DNA from 4 places in the Streptomyces sp. NBC_01471 genome. Region 1 is predicted to be linked to each of the others. Evidence: predicted binding sites of a transcription regulator. Region 1 holds the regulator's gene; each other region holds the start of a gene.
What was found. Region 1 encodes HrcA, which represses chaperone genes, less so after heat shock. Its sites were predicted from a motif close to TTNGCACTCNGNNNNNCNGAGTGCNAA; they were not measured.

Region 1 (5,211 bases):
GCTCACGGGCGAGGCGGTGGCCCTGGCCGGCCCAGAGCGCCATGCCCTGGGCGTCGCCCACCCCGGCCGCGGCCTTGCGCAGCCCCGCGGTGAGGTGGTGCACCTGCGGATAGGCGGCGGGGGCGTACGGACCGTGCTCGCGCATGAACCGGTTGACGAGACCGCGCGCCGGGCGCCCGCTGAACGCGCGGGTGAGGTCCGTGCGGACGAAGAGCGGGTTGGTCAGGGCCTGCTTGTGCAGCCTGTTCGCCCCGGACTCGGGGCACACCAGGAAGGCCGTACCGAGCTGCGCCGCGTCCGCGCCCGCCGCGAGCACCGCCGCGATCTGCGAGCCGCGCATCATCCCGCCCGCCGCGACGACCGGCAGCTGCACGGTCTCCCGGACCTGGGTGATGAGCGAGAGCACACCGATGCCCGTGCCGTCGTTCTGCGGGTCGTCGCGGTGCGTGCCCTGGTGACCGCCCGCCTCGATGCCCTGCACACAGACCGCGTCGGCGCCGCACCACTGGGCGGCCTGGGCCTCCTCGGCGGTGGTGACGGTGACGATGGTGAAGGTGTCGACCCGGTCGAAGGCGTCGAGCACATCGCGGGAGGGACAGCCGAAGGTGAAGGAGACCACGGGCACCGGGTCGTCGAGCAGGATGGCGAGTTTCGCCTCGTACCCGTCGTCCGAGCTGCCGTGGACGTCGCCGAGGGGCGTCTCGTACCAGGTGGACTCACCGGCGAGCTGGTGGCTGTAGACCTCGATGGCGGCCGGATCGGCGTTCTCGGGCTGCGGCATGAACAGGTTCACACCGAAGGGCAGCGAGGTCAGCCCGCGCAGCTGCTTGATCTCCTCGTACATGCCGTCCGCGGTTTTGTACCCGGCGGCGAGGAACCCGAGACCACCGGCCTCGGAGACGGCTGCGGCGAGCTGCGGGCCCGAAGCACCGCCCGCCATGGGGGCCTGCACGATCGGATATCGGCAGAGATCGGCGAGTGCGGAGGACATGACCGCATCGTGCCACGTCCTCCGCACCGCACCGAATCGGTGGCGCGAGTGCGCCGGGGGCTACCGCCCGTTGAACGCGTCCTTGAGGCGCGAGAACAACCCCTGCTGCCCCGGCTGGAACTGGCCGGTAGGCCGTTCCTCACCGCGCAGCTTGGAGAACTCCCGCAGCAGGCGTTCCTGTTCGGCGTCCATCTTCGTCGGGGTGAGCACCTCGACGTGCACGATCAGGTCACCCCGGCCGCCGCCGCGCAGATGCGTGATGCCGCGCTGGTGCATCGGGATCGACTGACCGGACTGCGTGCCCGGCCGGATGTCGACCTCCTCCAGCGCGTCCAGCGTCTCCAGCGGCACCTTCGTACCGAGTGCGGCCGCCGTCATCGGGACCGTCACCGTGCAGTGCAGATCGTCGCCGCGCCGCTGGAAGACCGCGTGCGGCAGCTCGTGGATCTCGACGTACAGGTCACCGGCGGGGCCGCCGCCGGGGCCGACCTCGCCCTCGCCCGCGAGCTGGATCCGGGTGCCGTTGTCGACACCGGCCGGGATCTTCACCGTCAGCGTGCGGCGGGAGCGGATGCGCCCGTCGCCCGCGCACTCGGGGCACGGCGTCGGCACGACCGTACCGAAGCCCTGGCACTGCGGACACGGCCGCGAGGTCATGACCTGGCCCAGGAAGGACCGGGTGACCTGCGAGACCTCGCCGCGACCGCGGCACATGTCGCAGGTCTGGGCCGAGGTGCCGGGGGCCGCGCCCTCGCCGCTGCAGGTCGTACAGACCACCGCGGTGTCGACCTGGATGTCCTTCGTGGTGCCGAAGGCCGACTCGTTGAGGTCGATCTCCAGCCGGATCATCGCGTCCTGGCCGCGCCGCGTGCGCGACCTCGGCCCGCGCTGGGACGCCGTACCGAAGAAGGCGTCCATGATGTCCGAGAAGTTGCCGAAGCCGCCCGCGCCGAAGCCGCCGGCTCCGCCGCCGCCCGCCTGCGAGAGCGGATCGCCGCCGAGGTCGTAGACCTGCTTCTTCTGCGGGTCCGACAACACCTCGTAGGCGGCGTTGATCTCCTTGAAGCGTTCCTGCGTCTTGGGATCGGGGTTGACATCCGGGTGGAGCTCGCGCGCCAACCGCCGGAATGCCTTCTTGATCTCGTCCTGGGAAGCGTCGCGGCGCACGCCGAGAACGGCGTAATAGTCCGTGGCCACTTACGACTCCGCCAGGATCTGTCCGACGTAACGTGCCACTGCGCGTACCGCTCCCATCGTTCCGGGGTAGTCCATGCGGGTCGGTCCGACCACGCCGAGTTTGGCGACTGCCTCGTCGCCCGAACCGTAGCCGACGGCGACGACCGATGTGGACGTCAGGCCCTCGTGGGCATTCTCATGCCCGATGCGTACGGTCATGCCCGAGTCCTCACCGAGCAGCTTGAGGAGCACGACCTGCTCCTCCAGCGCTTCCAGCACCGGCCTGATGGTCAGTGGGAAGTCATGTCCGAATCGCGTCAGATTGGCGGTTCCGCCGATCATCAGCCGTTCTTCGGTCTCCTCGACCAGCGTTTCGAGCAAGGTCGCGAGCACCGTGGAAACCGTACCCCGGTCCTCCTGCTCGAAGGACTCGGGCAGGTCCTGCACCAATTGTGGTACGTCCGCGAAGCGGCGCCCCACCACCCTGCTGTTGAGCCGGGCACGGAGGTCGGCGAGAGATGTCTCACCGAACGGCCCCGGGCAGTCGACCAGACGCTGCTCCACCCGCCCGGTGTCCGTGATCAGTACGAGCATCAGCCGGGCCGGGGCCAGCGCGAGCAGCTCCACGTGCCGCACCGTGGAACGGGTCAGCGACGGGTACTGCACGACGGCGACCTGCCGGGTGAGCTGGGCGAGGAGCCGCACGGTCCTGGCCACCACGTCGTCGAGGTCGACCGCGCCGTCCATGAAGTTCTGGATGGCGCGCCGCTCGGGCGACGAGAGGGGCTTGACGCCCGCGAGCCGGTCGACGAACAGCCGGTACCCCTTGTCCGTGGGGATGCGGCCCGCGCTCGTGTGCGGCTGGGCGATGAACCCCTCGTCCTCCAGGGCCGCCATGTCGTTGCGGACGGTGGCCGGTGAGACACCGAGCCGGTGCCGCTCGGTGAGCGCCTTGGAACCGACCGGCTCCTCGGTGCCCACATAGTCCTGGACGATGGCGCGCAACACTTCGAGTCTGCGTTCGCTGAGCACCCGCGCACACCTCCAGCTCTCGATCCGGACCTTCCTGGCACTCGGTATGTTCGAGTGCCAGCGACGTCCCAGTGTACGGCGGAGAGGTTCACCGCTGGCAAGGGCGGGCCGTCGCGCGGTCGCGCCGGTGTCCGCCGGCCGGGGATAGCGTCAGGGTATGGACGCCACTGACGCCACTGACGCCGCTTGGGAAGACTCCGGCTGGGAACACCTGGCGCCGGGGGTGGGACGGTGCCGTCTCCCGCGCTGGGACGCCACGGCCGGGCTCGTGGCCGGCCGGTACGGTGCGCTGCTCTTCGACACGGGCGCGACGCTGCGCGAGGGCCGGGAGGTCCGGATGCGCGCGGAGGCGGTGCTGGGCCGCCGGGTGACGCACATCGCGCTGAGCCACCCGCACTTCGACCATGTGCTGGGCACCGCCGCGTTCGCGGGTGTCCAGGTGTACGGAGCGGTGGGCGCGGAGGCGCTGCTCACCCGGGGCTCACGCGGTGCCGACGCACTGCGCCAGGACGCGGTGCGCCACGGGGTCCCGGCGGCGGAGGCCGCCGAGGCAGTGGCCCATCTCGTCGCTCCGCACCATCCGGTCTCCGGGGAACTGACCCTGGACCTGGGCGGCCGCCGGGTCACCCTCGTGAACTGCGGCCCCGGCCACACCGGCCACGACCTGGTGCTGCTCGTCCCGGGCGGACGGGAGGCCGGCCCCGCGGCGGGTGCGGACGGTGCGGGCGCCCGCACCGTCGTCTTCTGCGGCGATCTGGTCGAGGAGTCGGGCGAGCCCCAGGCGGGCCCGGACGCGATGCCCGCCCGCTGGCCCGCCGCGCTGGACCGGCTGCTGGCGCTGGGCGGCGCGGACGCGCTGTACGTACCGGGGCACGGCGCCGTGGTCGACGCCGCTTTCGTCCGCGCTCAGCGGGATGTGCTGGCAGCACGCTCCGGGGTGTCGTAGCGTCTGCGGAATGCGCAGCTACAGCCCCGACTTCACGCCGCCGTGGAAGAAGCAGACGCCCGCCCGCGAGGTCGCGGCCGAGCCCGATCTGGTGGTCGAGGAGATCGCCACCGGCTTCTGCGGTGCGGTGATCCGGTGTGAGAAGACGGCCGAGGGGCCGACGGTCACCCTGGAGGACCGCTTCGGCAAGCACCGGGTGTTCCCGATGGGGCCGCGCGCCTTCCTGCTTGAGGGGCGCCCGGTCACGCTCGTACGCCCCACGGCGGCGCCCCGGCGCACCGACCGGACGGCGTCCGGCTCGCTGGCGGTGCCCGGCGCCCGGGCACGGGTCGCGCGGGCCGGGCGGATCTACGTGGAGGGGCGCCACGACGCGGAGCTGGTCGAGCGGGTGTGGGGCGACGACCTGCGGATCGAGGGTGTCGTCGTCGAGTATCTGGAGGGCATCGACGATCTGCCCGCGATCGTCACGGAGTTCGGCCCGGGGGCGGACGCACGGCTCGGGGTGCTGGTCGACCACCTGGTCCCGGGCTCGAAGGAGTCCCGTATCGCGGCGCAGGTCTCCAGTGACCACGCGCTGGTGGTGGGGCACCCCTACATCGATGTCTGGGAAGCGGTGAAGCCCTCGTCCGTGGGCATCGCGGGGTGGCCGGCCGTGCCGCGCGGACAGGACTGGAAGACCGGGGTGTGCCGGGCGCTGGGCTGGCCGGAGAACACCGGCGCCGCGTGGCAGCGGATCCTCTCCGGGGTGCGCTCCTACCGGGACCTGGAGCCCGCTCTGCTGGGCCGGGTCGAGGAACTGATCGACTTCGTGACGGCCCCTGTGGAGTAGGAATGTCCAGTCCCTCCGAGCGCCGGAACCTCAGCCCCTCCGGCGATTGAGGAGCGGGATCCGGGGCGGAGCCCCGTGCCAGCGCGGCCCGGCCTCAGTCGACCAGGTCCCGCACCACCGCATCGGCCAGCAGCCGCCCCCGCAGCGTCAGCACGGCCCGCCCCGCCTCATAGGCCGCAGCCTCAAGCAGCCCGTCCGCCAGGGCGCGCCGGGACGCGGCCAGGCCCGCCGGGGCCA
Region 2 (5,211 bases), 1.1 Mb from region 1:
CTCGACGACGACTCCGCCTTCGAGACCACCGTTGACGGCGATCTGCTTCAGCGGGGCCTCAAGCGCGAGCTTCACGGCGTTGGCGCCGGTCGCCTCGTCACCTTCGAGCTCAAGCTTCTCGAACACCGCGGAGGCCTGGAGCAGGGCCACGCCACCACCGGCGACGATGCCCTCCTCGACGGCCGCCTTCGCGTTGCGAACGGCGTCCTCGATGCGGTGCTTGCGCTCCTTGAGCTCGACCTCGGTCGCGGCACCGGCCTTGATGACGGCCACGCCGCCGGCCAGCTTCGCCAGGCGCTCCTGGAGCTTCTCACGGTCGTAGTCCGAGTCGGAGTTCTCGATCTCGGCACGGATCTGGTTGACGCGGCCCTGGACCTGGTCGCTGTCACCGGCACCGTCGACGATCGTGGTCTCGTCCTTGGTGATGACGACCTTGCGGGCGCGGCCGAGCAGGTCGAGACCGGCGCTCTCCAGCTTGAGGCCGACCTCCTCGGAGATGACCGTGCCACCGGTGAGGATGGCGATGTCGCCGAGCATGGCCTTGCGGCGGTCGCCGAAGCCCGGGGCCTTGACGGCGACGGACTTGAAGGTGCCGCGGATCTTGTTGACGACCAGCGTCGACAGCGCCTCGCCCTCGACGTCCTCCGCGATGATCAGCAGCGCCTTGCCGGACTGCATGACCTTCTCAAGCAGCGGAAGGAGGTCCTTCACGTTGCCGATCTTGGAGTTGACGATCAGGATGTACGGGTCGTCGAGCGACGACTCCATACGCTCCATGTCGGTGGCGAAGTACGCCGAGATGTAGCCCTTGTCGAAGCGCATGCCCTCGGTGAGCTCAAGCTCGAGCCCGAAGGTCTGCGACTCCTCGACGGTGATGACGCCTTCCTTGCCGACCTTGTCCATCGCCTCGGCGATGAGCTCGCCGATCTGGGTGTCAGCGGCGGAGATGGAGGCGGTCGAAGCGATCTGCTCCTTGGTCTCCACGTCCTTGGCCTGCTCAAGCAGGGCGGCGGAGACGGCCTCGACGGCCTTCTCGATGCCACGCTTCAGGGCCATCGGGTTGGCACCGGCGGCGACGTTGCGGAGGCCCTCACGAACCAGCGCCTGCGCGAGGACGGTCGCGGTGGTCGTACCGTCACCGGCGACGTCGTCCGTCTTCTTGGCGACCTCCTTGACCAGCTCGGCGCCGATCTTCTCGTACGGGTCCTCGAGCTCGATCTCCTTGGCGATGGAAACACCATCGTTGGTGATCGTGGGGGCGCCCCACTTCTTCTCGAGGACGACGTTGCGGCCCTTGGGGCCGAGTGTGACCTTGACGGCGTCGGCGAGCTGGTTCATCCCGCGCTCGAGACCGCGCCGTGCCTCCTCGTCGAACGCGATGATCTTGGCCATGTGAAGTGGTCCTCCCGGACAGGGGGTGGAAAGCGTCAGACCTGGCGGTGCCCGCGACGGACGGCCTGCTTGCCCGGTGGTTCCTTGCCCCACCCGGCCCGCGGGCCTCACCAACCCGGTCTTTCTGTCACTCTCACTAGGAGAGTGCTAACGCCAATGATTAGCACTCGACCCCGGTGAGTGCAAGCGCCTTCGGAGAAGGCCCAGTCAGGGGTGGTGGTCGGGCGACGGGAGGGCGCAAGCGCCTTCGGTGGATACGGGACGCATGCCGGGCGGACCCGGACGCACGAGAGGCCCGCGCCCCTCTGTGGGGTGCGGGCCTCTCGGCGTGAGTGGTTCGGTGGCCGATCGCGCCGAGATCAGACGGCGAGCTTGACCATGTCCGCCTGCGGACCCTTCTGGCCCTGCGAGATCTCGAACTCGACTCGCTGACCTTCTTCAAGGGTGCGGTAGCCGTCCATCTGAATCGCGCTGTAGTGGACGAAAACATCCGCACCACCGTCGACCGCGATGAAGCCGTACCCCTTCTCCGCGTTGAACCACTTGACGGTGCCCTGAGCCATGACTAACTCCCCTATTACTGGCCCTTGCACAGAGCCCGCACTTCGCGGGATCCGGGTCAGACCTTGCGTCGTAACGCGTCGACCGCGGCTGAATGTATCTGCCCAACTGCCCTCTGCAACAGGTCAATCGGACGAGAATTCTGAGCGCAGCCGAACACCCCATTGGGCGGATTTCCCAGGATCCCCGGGCAAGTCGGGCCGGGCAAAGGGCACTTACGGCGCATAGGGATCGAACACATTGCCCACACATTGATGCGCGCTCAGCTGCTCGCGGCGCGGGTGATCAAGGGGGCTGCCCCAACTCTACCGTGTTCAATCATGCTGAATTGCCCCCTCCGCTTCGTAGCGGAGAGGGCAACGGGTCCAGCGAGGTGTCACACAGATGTCAGGCGCGGCGAAGAGCGCCCAGGGGCTCGCTCAGCCGCCGGCGACGGCCGGGATGATGGAGATGCCCGTACCGTCGGGCGTCGCCGTCTCCAGGCCCTGCTCGAAGCGCACGTCGTCGTCGTTCACGTACACGTTCACGAAGCGGCGCAGCTTGCCCTGGTCGTCCAGGACGCGGGCCGCGATGCCGGTGTGGTTCTTCTCCAGGTCGGCGATGACCTCGGAGAGGGTGCCGCCGTCGGCGGCGACCTCGGCCTGGCCGCCCGTGTAGGTGCGGAGGATGGTGGGGATGCGGACCTTGACGCTCATGCGGATTGCCTTCCAGGAGTCCGGGGCGGGACGAGTCGGACGGGACGGACGGGTACGGACCGGGCGGACGGGCTCCGTCAGGCGCCCGTGGCCAGACCGGCCTCGCGGAACGCGTCCAGGGTCGGACGGATCGTCGCGGTCGGGCCGGACGTCGGGGCGACCGCGTCCAGGGTCTTGAGGCCGTCGCCCGTGTTGAGTACGACGGTGGTGAGGGACGGGTCGAGCAGACCGGCCTCGATGAGCTTCTTCGTCACGCCGACGGTCACCCCGCCCGCGGTCTCCGCGAAGATGCCCTCGGTGCGGGCCAGCAGCTTGATCGCGTCGACGATCTGCGCGTCGTTGACGTCCTCGACGGCGCCGCCGGTGCGGCGGGCGATGTCCAGCACGTACGGGCCGTCCGCCGGGTTGCCGATGGCCAGCGACTTGGCGATCGTGTCCGGCTTCTGCGGCCGTACGACGTCGTGCCCGGCCTTGAACGCGGTGGAGACCGGCGAACAGCCCTCGGCCTGCGCGCCGAAGATCCGGTACGGCTTGTCCTCGACCAGGCCGAGCTTGATCAGCTCCTGGAGACCCTTGTCGATCTTCGTGAGCTGGGAGCCCGAGGCGATCGGGATGACGATCTGGTCCGGCAGCTGCCAGCCGAGCTGCTCGCAGATCTCGTACGCCAGGGTCTTGGAGCCCTCGCCGTAGTACGGGCGGAGGTTCACGTTGACGAAGCCCCAGCCCTCGCCGATCGGGTCGCCGATGAGCTCGGAGCAGAAGCGGTTGACGTCGTCGTAGTTGCCCTCGATGCCGACCAGTTCGCCGCCGTAGACCGCGGCCATCACGACCTTGCCCTGCTCCAGGTCGTGCGGGATGAACACACAGGAGCGGAAACCGGCACGGGCCGCCGCGGCGCCGACGGCGCCGGCCAGGTTGCCCGTGGAGGAGCAGGAGAGCGTGGTGAAGCCGAAGGCACGGGCCGCCTCGACGGCGATGGCGACGACACGGTCCTTGAAGGAGTGCGTCGGGTTGCCGGAGTCGTCCTTGATGTGCAGACCGCCGGTGATGCCCAGCTCACGGGCGAGGTTGTCGGCCTTGACGAGCTTGGTGAAGCCCGGGTTCAGGTTGGGGTGGTCGGCCACGTCGGCGGGGACGGGCAGCAGCGGCGCGTAGCGCCAGATGTTGTTCGGGCCGGCCTCGATGCGCTTCTTCAGCTCGTCGGGGGAGCCGCTCGGCAGGTCGTACGCCACTTCGAGCGGCCCGAAACAGGACGCGCAGGCGAAGAGGGGGCCGAGCGGGAAACGCTCTCCGCACTCACGGCACGAGAGGGCCGCCGCGGGGCCGAGATCGACGGTCCCGGTGGAGTCGTTGGTGCTGGTGACGGTCTGCACAGCCATGGTGGCGAGGTCCTCTCCTCATCTTCCTCGCGACGTACTTCGCCGCAAGACGGAATTGGCACCTTCCCCACCATGACCTCGCGGTCGGCGGGAGGGTTGCCGGGACTTCTACGGGCCGTTCCCTCAGTCCCTCTGGATGAGCGCTTATGACGCGGGCCTTGAGGCCCGGCGTGTTTGTCCGCAGGTGCTGACCCCGGCATGCCGTGGCCATTCGCGTTGTTCAAGACTGTAACCGAAGGCAGGGACGGTTGAGATAGTCGTCCGAACCGCGAGATGGCTCACAGTCAAGGAGACGCGCCGTGCTGGAAGAGGTGGACCGCTGGCTGACCAGGCGTTCCTGGTCGGCCGCCGACCGTCCGCTGGACCGGCTGACCGCCGCCAAGCGGGGTACGACGGTGAGTGTCGTCCTGCCCGCGCTCAACGAGGAGGCCACGGTCGGGGCGATCGTGGCGACCATCCGCCGCGAGCTGATGGACACCCTGCCGGTGCCGCTCGTGGACGAGCTGGTGGTCGTCGACTCCGGCTCCACCGACCGTACGGCGGAGGCAGCGGCAGCAGCCGGGGCGCGGGTGGTGCACCGGGACGAGATCCTGCCGCGCATACCGGCCGTGCCGGGCAAGGGCGAGGTGCTGTGGCGTTCGCTCCTGGTGACCGGCGGCGACATCGTCTGCTTCGTCGACGCGGACCTGCGGGAGTTCTCGGCGGACTTCGTCTCGGGGATCGTCGGACCGCTGCTGACCGATCCCGATGTGCAGTTCGTGAAGGCCATGTACGACCGGCCGCTCGGTGAGGCGGCCGGCCAGGGCGGGCGGGTGACCGAGCTGGTGGCCCGGCCGCTGCTGAATCTGCACTGGCCGCAGCTGGCCGGTTTCGTCCAGCCGCTGGGCGGCGAGTACGCGGTGCGGCGCTCGCTGCTCGAACGGCTGCCCTTCCCGGTCGGTTACGGGGTGGAGCTGGGCCTGCTGGTCGACGCGCTCCACACGGTGGGGCTCGACGCGCTGGCCCAGGTCGACGTGGGCTCGCGCAAACACCGCCACCAGGACGGGCTGGCGCTGGGGCGGATGGCGGCGGCGATCTACCGCACGGCGCAGCTGCGGCTGTCGCGGGGGCAGCTGGTGCGCCCGGCACTGACGCAGTTCGAGCGCGGGGCCGAAGGGCTGGGGTTCGTACCGCGGACGTACGCG
Region 3 (5,211 bases), 2.5 Mb from region 1:
CGGGCCCGTCAGGGGCTCGAAGGGGGGCTCGCGGGCTGCCCGATCAGCATCGTCGGCGCGCCTGCGACGCGGGTGAGGATCACGGTGGCCGCGTTCGGCCCCTGCGGCTTGACTCGGCGGCGTACCTCTTCCGGTTCGACTGCCGAGCCGCGCTTCTTGACCGTGAGGTTTCCGACCCCCCGCTCACGCAGCAGCGCCTTCAGTTTTTTCAGGCCGAAGGGGAGTTCGTCCGTGATCTCGTAGGCCGTCGCGTACGGGGTGCGGCGCAGTTCGTCCGCTGTGACGTAGGCGATGGTCTCGTCGATCAGCCCGCCGCCGAGCTCCTCAGCGACCTCGGCGACGAGATGGGCGCGGATGACGGCGCCGTCCGGTTCGTACAGATACCGGCCGACCGTGCGCACCGCGGGATCGGGGAGTCCGCGGCCCGTGAGGGTGGCCCCCGAAGGGAGCAGCGTGGCGCGGCGCAGCCCCGGTGCCGTGCCGAACCAGAGCACCGCTTCCTTGACGTCACCGCCGTCGGAGATCCACTCGGCCTCCGCCTCGCCGGGGATCATCTCGTGCGGGATACCGGGAGCGATTTTGATGGCTCCCGCTGTCCGGGGGGACGGACCGGAGGCCGGGCGGCCGGCCACCGCGCCGATGGCCCAGGACAGCGGCGGTGAGTACGCCTCTGGGTTGAAGATCCGGCCGCGACCGCCACGCCGTGCCGGGTCGACGAAGACCGCGTCGTACGGGTCCGTGGCGACCTCCGCCACATCGGTGCACCGCACCTCGATGAGGCTGCCCAGCCCGAGGGCGTCGGCATTGGCCCGTACGACTTCGGCCGTCAGCGGATCGCGGTCGACCGCCAGCACGGAGATCCCGGCGCGGGCGAGCGCCAGGGCGTCCCCGCCGATGCCGCAGCACAGGTCCGCGACGGTGCGTACGCCCAGTTCAGCGAAGCGGCGGGCGCGGTACTCGGCGACGGATTTACGGGTGGACTGCTCCACGCCATTGGGTGTGAAGAACATCCGGTACGCGTCGTCGGCGCCGAATTTCGGGACGGCCCGCTGTCGCAGCCGCGCCTGGGCGAGGGCAGCGGAGACCAGCTCGGTGGGGTAGGTGCGGCGCAACCGGGTGGCGACGGCCAGCTCCTGTGCGGGGTCGTACTCCCGCAGGGATGCGAGCAGGGCGGTGCCCTCATCGGTGAACAGCGCGGTGAAGGCGTCGAGGTCGGTCACCCGACCATTGTGGGCGATCGCCAGGGTGGGGTGACCGGCCGTCCGCCCATTGCCTGGAGGCAGGCGCCGGGAGGGCGGGTGCAGGGGAGGGCAACGCCCGGAAGAGGCCAAGTGCAGGGGGAGGGCAACCCCCGGAAGAGGCCAAGCGCCGGGAAAGGCGAGGCGCTGGGGGAGGCGAGGTGCGGGAGGCGGGCGAGGTGCAGAAGGGGTGGCGAGGTACGTGCCCGGCCGGGAGCAATCAGCAGTACGGCACCTCCGGTCCGGGAGCAGAAGGAAGGCGACATGGCCGGGGCACATTGGCACTCCGCTTGACCGAGTGCTAACTGCCGTCCTAGTCTCAGTTCTGGCACTCCCCACGGGAGAGTGCCAAATATGGCGACGGGCCGGTCCGGCACCCGCGACGACGGATCCATCCGGTCGCCACTCAAACAGTTCACCCCGTGAGATCTCCGAAGGGGGAGACCGGATCGTGTCGACAACCAGCTCCAAGGTTGCCATTAAGCCGCTCGAGGACCGCATTGTGGTCCAGCCGCTCGACGCCGAGCAGACCACGGCCTCCGGCCTGGTCATTCCGGACACCGCCAAGGAGAAGCCCCAGGAGGGCGTCGTCCTGGCCGTGGGCCCGGGCCGCTTCGAGAACGGCGAGCGTCTTCCGCTTGACGTCAAGGCCAACGATGTCGTGCTGTACAGCAAGTACGGCGGCACCGAGGTGAAGTACAACGGCGAGGAGTACCTCGTCCTTTCGGCTCGCGACGTTCTCGCGATCGTCGAGAAGTAATTCACCGACGTATTTCTTGATCTGCGCCCCTGGCCCCGCATCTGCTGTGTTCGCACACCGAGTGACGGGCACTGGGGGCGCAGTTCGTTTTTGAGAGGACTGAATCAGCTCCATGGCGAAGATCCTGAAGTTCGACGAGGACGCCCGTCGCGCCCTTGAGCGCGGCGTCAACAAGCTTGCCGACACGGTCAAGGTGACGATCGGCCCCAAGGGCCGCAACGTCGTCATCGACAAGAAGTTCGGCGCTCCCACCATCACCAACGACGGTGTCACGATCGCCCGTGAGGTCGAGCTCGACGACCCGTACGAGAACCTCGGCGCGCAGCTGGTGAAGGAGGTGGCGACCAAGACCAACGACATCGCGGGTGACGGCACCACCACCGCCACCGTGCTGGCCCAGGCGCTGGTCCGCGAGGGTCTGCGCAACGTCGCCGCCGGTGCTTCCCCCGCCTCCCTGAAGAAGGGCATCGACGCCGCGGTCAAGGCTGTGTCCGAGGAGCTCCTCGCGACCGCCCGCCCGATCGATGACAAGTCCGACATCGCCGCTGTCGCCGGTCTCTCCGCGCAGGACAAGCAGGTCGGTGAGCTCATCGCCGAGGCGATGGACAAGGTCGGCAAGGACGGTGTCATCACCGTCGAGGAGTCCAACACCTTCGGCCTGGACCTGGACTTCACCGAGGGCATGGCCTTCGACAAGGGGTACCTGTCGCCGTACATGGTGACCGACCAGGAGCGTATGGAGGCCGTCCTCGACGACCCGTACATCCTGATCCACCAGGGCAAGATCGGTTCGATCCAGGACCTGCTGCCGCTCCTTGAGAAGGTCATCCAGGCGGGTGGCTCCAAGCCGCTGCTGATCATTGCCGAGGACGTCGAGGGCGAGGCCCTGTCGACCCTGGTCGTGAACAAGATCCGCGGCACCTTCAACGCGGTCGCGGTCAAGGCCCCCGGCTTCGGCGACCGCCGCAAGGCGATGCTCGGCGACATGGCCACCCTCACCGGCGCCACGGTCATCGCCGAAGAGGTCGGCCTCAAGCTCGACCAGGCCGGTCTCGACGTGCTGGGCACCGCCCGCCGCGTGACCATCAGCAAGGACGACACCGTCATCGTCGACGGCGGTGGCAAGTCCGACGAGGTCCAGGGCCGCGTCAACCAGATCAAGGCCGAGATCGAGTCCACGGACTCCGACTGGGACCGTGAGAAGCTCCAGGAGCGCCTCGCGAAGCTGGCCGGCGGCGTGTGCGTGATCCGCGTCGGTGCCGCCACCGAGGTGGAGCTCAAGGAGAAGAAGCACCGTCTGGAGGACGCCATCTCCGCGACCCGCGCCGCGGTCGAGGAGGGCATCGTCTCCGGTGGTGGCTCCGCTCTGGTGCACGCCGTCAAGGTGCTCGACGGCAACCTGGGCAAGACCGGCGACGAGGCCACCGGTGTCGCGGTCGTCCGCCGCGCCGCCGTCGAGCCGCTGCGCTGGATCGCCGAGAACGCCGGCCTTGAGGGCTACGTCATCACCTCGAAGGTCGCCGAGCTCGACAAGGGCAACGGCTTCAACGCCGCGACCGGTGAGTACGGCGACCTGGTGAAGGCCGGCGTCATCGACCCGGTCAAGGTCACCCGCTCCGCGCTGGAGAACGCCGCTTCCATCGCTTCGCTGCTGCTCACGACCGAGACCCTGGTCGTCGAGAAGCCGGCGGAGGAGGAGCCCGAGGCGGGCCACGGCCACGGCCACTCGCACTGAGGCTGACACGCCGCACGCCTGAGGCCCGGTACCCCTTCGAAGCGAAGGGGTACCGGGCCTCGGTGGTTCCTCAGCGGTTCTTCAGTGGTTACTGGCCGAGGCGGGGCGCGGCGGCCCCGGCGCCCCCGGGCGCACTCGGGACTGTGCCGCCCGATGGCAACCGGTGCCTTCGGCTAGGCGGAGTGCGTCAGGTCCGACGGCAGCACCGGGTCCGCGAACTCCTGGCCCGACGCATACCGTTCGAGCTCATCCAGAGCCTGGTCAGCCATCCGGTGCAGCTCGCCGCCGAGCGACCCCGCGACATGCGGCGTGAGCAGGACGTTCGGCAGGTCGTAGAGCGGTGAATCCGCATACGGGGTCTCAGGATCCGTCACATCGAGCACCGCGTGCAGCCGTCCACCCGCCAGTTCCGGAATCAGTGCGTCCTCGTCGATCAGCGAGCCGCGGGCCGTGTTGATCAGCGTCGCCCCGTCCCGCATCGCGGTCAGCTGGCGGGCTCCGATCATGTGCCGGGTGGCAGGAAGCTGCGGGGCATGCACGCTGACGATGTCACTGTGGGCGCACAGGTCGTCCAGTCCTACCGGCTCCACGCCGAGCGCGGCGGCTTCGGCCGTGTCGACGTACGGGTCGTACAGGAGGACCCGCAGATCGAAGGGGCGCAGCAGTTCGATCACCCGTCGGCCGATCCGGGAGGCACCGATGATCCCGACGGTACGGCGGTAGTTGCCCGCGCCGTCCAACTCGTCCCGCCAGTCGTGGTCGCCCCGCATCGCGCGGTACCGGTACGCGGACTGCAGGACACGCTTGTTGGCGAGCAGGATCGTGGCGAGGGTGTACTCGGCGACGGGCAGCGCATTGGCCGCGGCGGCCGAAGCGACGGTGATGCCGCGCTCCCAGCATGCCTCGGTGATGTGGTGCTTGACCGAGCCGGCCGCGTGGACGACGGCGCGGAGCCGGGGGGCGGAGTCCAGGACCGGGGTGGTGAGCGGGGTCGCGCCCCAGCAGGTGAAGAGGACTTCGGCCTCGGCGAGAGCGGCGGCCACCTCGGCCGTGGGTCTCGCCAGGTCGTGAGCGACGAGTCGGCTGTCCGTACGGGCCAGAGCGGTGAGCCGGACGTGATGGCGCTCGGCGAACAGGCGCTCCATGATGCCCGGAGCCATCGCAAGCAGGACGCCCGGCCGATTGTCAGTGACGTGGTGCATGGTGGTCCCAGTGCTCCTTCTCGGTTGCTCGGGGCGAAGCGCGGTCGTCATTTGACGCTTCCGGCGGTCAGGCCGGCCTTCCAGTGCCGCTGGAGGGAGACGAAGGCGACGATCAGGGGGATGACAGCGAGGAGGGACCCGGTGACCACGAGCGGATAGAAGCTCGGCTCACCATGGGTGTTGGTGTTCCACGAGTACAGGCCGAGGCTCAAGGGGAAGAGATCGCGGTCGGAGAGCATGACCAGGGGGAGGAAGAAATTGTTCCAGATCGCGGTG
Region 4 (5,211 bases), 790 kb from region 1:
CGGTGAGCCCACCGCGTTGACCACGGCGAGGGCGCCCACGGTGACGCCGGAGGCGAGCCTGATGCTCGCCGAGCCGACGCCGCCCTTGAGCCCGCCGGCCACCGCGCCCGTACCGGCGCCGACGCTGCCCTGTTCGACCGGTGTACCCGGCGCCGAGTCCGCCGCGGCTTCCACGGCCGCGACCCCGGTCGAGGCGTCCGGCCTGGCCCGCCAGTCGCCGCCGCGGCCCAGATCGAAGATGCAGGCGGCGGGGACGACCGGGACGACCTGAGCGGGGTCGGGCCCGACCTGGAAGCCGCGGCCCTGTTCCTCCAGCCAGGCCATCACGCCGGATGCGGAGTCCAGCCCGTACGCGCTGCCGCCGGTCAGGACGACGGCGTCCACGCGCTGCACCAGGTTGCGCGGATCGAGGGCGTCCGTCTCCCGGGTGCCGGGACCACCGCCGCGCACATCCACGGCGGCGACCGCCCCGCCCGGCGGGGCCAGGACGACAGTGGTGCCACTCAGCGCCCGCTCACCGGGAACCCGTGCGTGTCCGACCCGGAGCCCGTCCACGTCGGTGAGCGAGTCCGTGTCCGTGTCCATGTTCATGTCCGTGTGCGTGAGCGAGCCGACGTTCGTGGGTGAGGCGGTGCCGGTGGGCGGGTCAATGCCGGTGGTGGGGGTTCGGCCGGTGGGCGAGGCCGGGTCGGTGGACGAGTCCGGGTCGGTGGGGGCCTGCGCGGGTGTGCCGTGCGCGGCCGGGCTGTGCGATCCGGGAGCGTGGGTCGCGTCCACATCGCGCTCTGACGGGGTGCCTGCTGCGGTCATACCCCCCATGGGACCACTGCTGCCCGCGATGCGGCGCCCTTGCCCTCTTGTGCCCTGTCCCTGTCTCTCTCCCTCTCTCTTGTACGGGGCCGGGTGTCGTTGGCCGGGGGCTGGGGGCGGACGGAGCCGCACGGTGGCCGGGCGCCGTACCCTTGCCGTATGAGCACTGCGCCCGCTTCCGGCCCCGGCCCCCGTGACGACGAGGACCGCGACCCCGCGACCTCTTCCGGCGCGACGCCGCCGGAGTCCGGGCCGAAGCCCACGTCCAAGCCGGTGTCCAAGCCGAAGCCGGTGTCCAAGCTGGTCTTCGACGATCCGCTCGACCACCAGTCCTCGGACGACACGGACCACGGCTGGGGTGAGCAGACCTCCTCGGGGAGCAGCGCGTCGGACCTGGCCCGCTTCCTTGACGAGAAGCCGCCGCACCACATCTGATCAGCCCCTGGCCCTGGCCCTGGCCCCGCGCCAGCCTCTGGCGTCAGGAGCCCTGACCGGATCCGCGCTGGGCGACCAGGGTGTCCCTGATCTCCCGCAGCAGCGCCACCTCGGCGACCTCCGCCTCGACGGTCTCCTCCTCCATCGTCTGCTCCTTGGCGGCCTTGCGGGCGAGGTACTTGGCCATCGGCAGCACCATCAGGAAGTAGACGACGGCCGCGGTGATGACGAAGGTCAGGACCGCGTTGAGCACCGATCCCCACAGGATGTAGATACCGCTGGTCACGTCGCCGGAGGCGTTGACGGCGCAGGGGGCCTTGAAGCAGGACTTGTACGAGTCCAGCTGCGAGGTGCCGAAGGCGCCGACCAGTGGACTGATCACGCCCTTCACGACGGAATTCACCACGGCCGTGAACGCGGCGCCGATCACGACGGCGACAGCGAGGTCGATGACGTTCCCCCGCATCAGGAAGGCCTTGAAGCCTTCCAGCAGGGTGGGGTTCTCTTTGCTCATCAAGCGATCCTTCTCCGTGGGCGCCGGTGGCGGAACACTCCGCTCCGCCACCTAAGGCGCTGCGCCACGAAGCTGTCCAATTCCCCCACTCCCACAGGGGAGATGACTGCGCATCAGTACTATTCGGTTCGGGTTCCGGGTCGGTCTTCGGCTCAGGATCCGGCTCAGTATTCGGCATCGGTTTCAGCACAGGGTCACCGCCAGTTTCGACGTGGCCCCGGCGCCTGCCAACGCGGTCGCCGTCGAGCGGGTCACGGCGAGGACGACGAGCGCTCCGGCGTCGGGGGAGGCGTCACCCGTGGCGCCCGGATCCGGCACATCGGACACCCGGACCCCCGCCGCAACCACCCGCGCCGCCCGGGCGTCCGTCGGCGTACCGGACCCTGCCGACGTCGAAGAGCCATCGGTTGATGCGGCATCCGCCGAGGCGTCACCGACCGCGATGACATCGACGTGGTCCCCCGGGGCCAGCAGCCGTACGGTGGCCGCGTCAGCAATCCGTACCGGCGCGGAAACCCGCGCGGACACCGGAGCGGCGGGGCCCGAGCCCGGACGGGTGCCCGGCGCGCGGGCCCGCGCGGCTGCCGCCCCGTCCGAAGTGGCACCGGCCCGGGGCGCCGTCCTCATGCCGGCTCTGACTCCGCCCGGGGGTTCTGCGCCCCCGGCATCGCGTGGTGCCCAGGCGGCCAGTGCGGCAGCCGCGAGAACCAGGCCCGCGACCACCGCCCGGCGCCACCGGCCCAGAGCGCGCCGCAAGCGGTACCGTCCCGGACGCACCCGGAGCGGGGCGAACAGCGGCACTCCGCGCGGCTCGGGCGCGGATACGACCGGTACGGGCATGGGGATCATGGCAACCACCGCCGGGTGAGAGGAGTCTGGGGCGAACTCCTCCCACGATCCAACGTCCCGCTGCATCCCGCTGAGAGCTGTGGATTACTCCCGAGTTGTGGACAACCCGCTCACCCGCGCCGCCCCCAACACGTCAGCCTCAGCCCCAACACGTCAGCCCCAACACGTCAGCCTCAGCACCTCAGCCCCAACACGTCAGCCTCAGCACCTCAGCCCCAGCACCCTTAGCCCCAACAACCCCAGCCCCACGCACACCACACCCACCCTCGGCACCTCAGGGCAGCTTGATCCCCGGGTCGACTCCGTCCAGTGCCCGCGCACAGTGGCACGCCTTCGACTGCTCAGGCGGCAGCCCGGCCACCGCGTCGAAGAGCACCGTGCGCAGTCGGTCCACATTGGCGGCGAAGACCGTCAGTACTTCGTCGTGGGAGACGCCCTCTCCCGCCTCGGCCCCCGCGTCCAGGTCCGTGACCAGCGTCATCGACGTGTAGCAGAGCCCCAGTTCGCGGGCGAGGACCGCCTCGGGGTGCCCGGTCATGCCCACCACGGACCAGCCCATGGCCGCATGCCAGCGCGACTCGGCCCTGGTCGAGAAACGCGGCCCCTCGATGACGACCAGCGTCCCGCCGTCCACCGGTTCCCACTCCTGCCCGCGCGCCGCGGCGAGGGCTGCCTTGCGGCCCGCCGGGCAGTAGGGGTCGGCGAGCGACACATGCACCACGTTCGGGACGGTGCCGTCCGGCAGCGGCTGACCGTCGTAGTACGTCTGCGTGCGTGCCTTCGTACGGTCCACCATCTGGTCCGGTACGAGCAGCGTCCCCGGCCCGTACTCCGGCCGCAGCCCGCCCACCGCGCACGGGCCGAGCACCTGCCGTACGCCCACGGACCGCAACGCCCAGAGATTCGCCCGGTAGTTGATGAGGTGCGGGGGCAGGTGATGACCGCGCCCGTGCCGGGGGAGGAACGCCACCCGGCGCCCGGCGATCTCACCGAGGAAGAGGGAGTCGCTCGGCTTCCCGTACGGGGTGTCCACCGCGACCTCGGTCACGTCCTCCAGGAAGGAGTAGAAGCCGGAGCCGCCGATGACGCCGATGTCCGCTGTCGGGACCGCGGTGTCTCCCGAGGTCGCCGGGGCTGCTGAGGTCGCCTGGTCTGCCGAGTTCGCCACATTCACCATGCCAGTCACACTATCCGGGCTTCCGGACGTGCTCCGGACACAGCGGAAACCCCACCGTCGGACGACGGCAGGGTTTCCGGGAAACCGGTGTCAGGCGGCCGATCCGCTGGAGGAGCTGCTCGACGAGGACGACGCCGAGCCGGCCGGCTTCGAGGCACCGGCCTTCGCGTCCGAGCCGGAGGAACCGGACGAGCTCGAAGAGCCGGACGACCCTGAAGAGCCCGACGACGAGTCCGACGAGGACGACGACGAACCGGAGGCCTTGGAAGACGCCGCCGTGCTGCTCGACGAGGAGCCGCGGCTGTCGTTCCGGTAGAAACCCGAGCCCTTGAAGACAATGCCGACCGCCGAGAACACCTTCTTCAGGCGTCCTTCGCAGCTCGGGCATACGGTCAGGGCGTCATCGGTGAACTTCTGCACCGCCTCGAGGCCCTCGCCGCATTCGGTGCACTGGTACTGATAGGTCGGCACTTGCTCCTCCTGGCACTCTCACTCAGTGAGTGCTAACGACGTTCTATAGTGACGTATTCCGCTGGATCAGTCCACTGAGACCGGCACTCGGTGATCCATCCCACGCCCTGCGCCACGCTTGCCGCCGCGCCGTATGCCACGACCCGCGTCCCGCGAAGTGTCGCATTCCGCGCCTTCCAGGCCGTCCTGGCCGACAGCGTTCGCCGTCCCGGCGGCCGCTTCCGTGCCCGCTTCCGTGCCCGATTCCGCGTCCGGTTCCGCGCTCAGCTGCGTGCTCTGTTCCGAGCCGGCGTCCGAGTCGGCGTCCGAGACGGGCCCCGCGTCGCGCGGCGTCAGCCGCGACCGCAGGGACAGCAGGGTGAGCAGGGCCAGTACGGTCCCGCCCATCGGCACCAGGAACCCGGCGCTGGAGCTGAACGCATCGGTCAGTTCGCCGGCCACCGAGACGGCCGCGGCCTGTCCCAGCGCCACCGAACCGGTCAGCCAGGTGAAGGCCTCGGTGCGCGCCGAAGCCGGCACCAGGGTGTCCACCAGGGTGTATCCGCTGATCAGCGCGGGTGCGATGCAGAGGCCGACCAGCAGCCCGAGGCCCGCAAGGAGCGGTGCCGTGTGCAGCGTCCAGAGTCCGGAAGCGGTGACGGCCAGCGCCGTGTACGCGATGAGCAGCCGGGACTTCGGCGTGATCTTCCAGGCGACGGCCCCGCAGATGATGCCGGCCAGCATGTTGCCCGCGGCGAAGACCCCGTACATCAGACCGTTCACGCTGGGCTGCCCGATCTCCTCGGCGAACGCGGTCAGCGAGACCTGCATGCCGCCGAACACCGCGCCGATCCCGAGGAACGCCACGGCGAGCACCCGTACGCCCGGCACCGACAGCGCTGAGACGTGCCGCACGGAAGTGTGGCCGTTGTCACCCCCGCGCACGGCGGGCTGGGTGCCGCGCTGCGCGGCGAAG

Region 2: groL (chaperonin GroEL) is a predicted target of HrcA. The motif match lies at 1,517-1,543, and genes of this name have one in related genera.
Region 3: groES (co-chaperone GroES) is a predicted target of HrcA. The motif match lies at 1,517-1,543, and genes of this name have one in related genera.
Region 4: OG285_RS20925 (FmdB family zinc ribbon protein) is a predicted target of HrcA. The motif match lies at 4,266-4,292, and genes of this name have one in related genera.

Annotation. Positions count from the first base shown of each region.
Region 1 is NZ_CP109450.1:5,469,509-5,474,719, reverse strand. It holds gene OG285_RS24480 (nitronate monooxygenase) at 1-991, opposite strand, end outside; gene dnaJ (molecular chaperone DnaJ) at 1,052-2,188, opposite strand; gene hrcA (heat-inducible transcriptional repressor HrcA) at 2,189-3,199, opposite strand; gene OG285_RS24465 (MBL fold metallo-hydrolase) at 3,357-4,145, shown strand; gene OG285_RS24460 (DUF3097 domain-containing protein) at 4,156-4,974, shown strand; gene hemW (radical SAM family heme chaperone HemW) at 5,069-5,211, opposite strand, start outside.
Region 2 is NZ_CP109450.1:4,392,633-4,397,843, reverse strand. It holds gene groL (chaperonin GroEL) at 1-1,392, opposite strand, end outside; gene OG285_RS19545 (cold-shock protein) at 1,752-1,955, opposite strand; gene OG285_RS19540 (MoaD/ThiS family protein) at 2,373-2,648, opposite strand; gene thrC (threonine synthase) at 2,726-4,027, opposite strand; SAM riboswitch class I at 4,043-4,170, opposite strand; gene OG285_RS19530 (glucosyl-3-phosphoglycerate synthase) at 4,327-5,211, shown strand, end outside.
Region 3 is NZ_CP109450.1:2,968,821-2,974,031, reverse strand. It holds gene OG285_RS12770 (methyltransferase domain-containing protein) at 9-1,220, opposite strand; gene groES (co-chaperone GroES) at 1,690-1,998, shown strand; gene groL (chaperonin GroEL) at 2,111-3,733, shown strand; gene OG285_RS12755 (hydroxyacid dehydrogenase) at 3,907-4,935, opposite strand; gene OG285_RS12750 (carbohydrate ABC transporter permease) at 4,983-5,211, opposite strand, start outside.
Region 4 is NZ_CP109450.1:4,676,917-4,682,127, forward strand. It holds gene OG285_RS20900 (P1 family peptidase) at 1-585, opposite strand, end outside; gene OG285_RS20905 (hypothetical protein) at 970-1,245, shown strand; gene mscL (large conductance mechanosensitive channel protein MscL) at 1,289-1,759, opposite strand; gene OG285_RS20915 (RcpC/CpaB family pilus assembly protein) at 1,943-2,608, opposite strand; gene OG285_RS20920 (S-methyl-5'-thioadenosine phosphorylase) at 2,883-3,785, opposite strand; gene OG285_RS20925 (FmdB family zinc ribbon protein) at 3,876-4,256, opposite strand; partial or broken gene OG285_RS20930 (MFS transporter) at 4,572-5,211, opposite strand, start outside.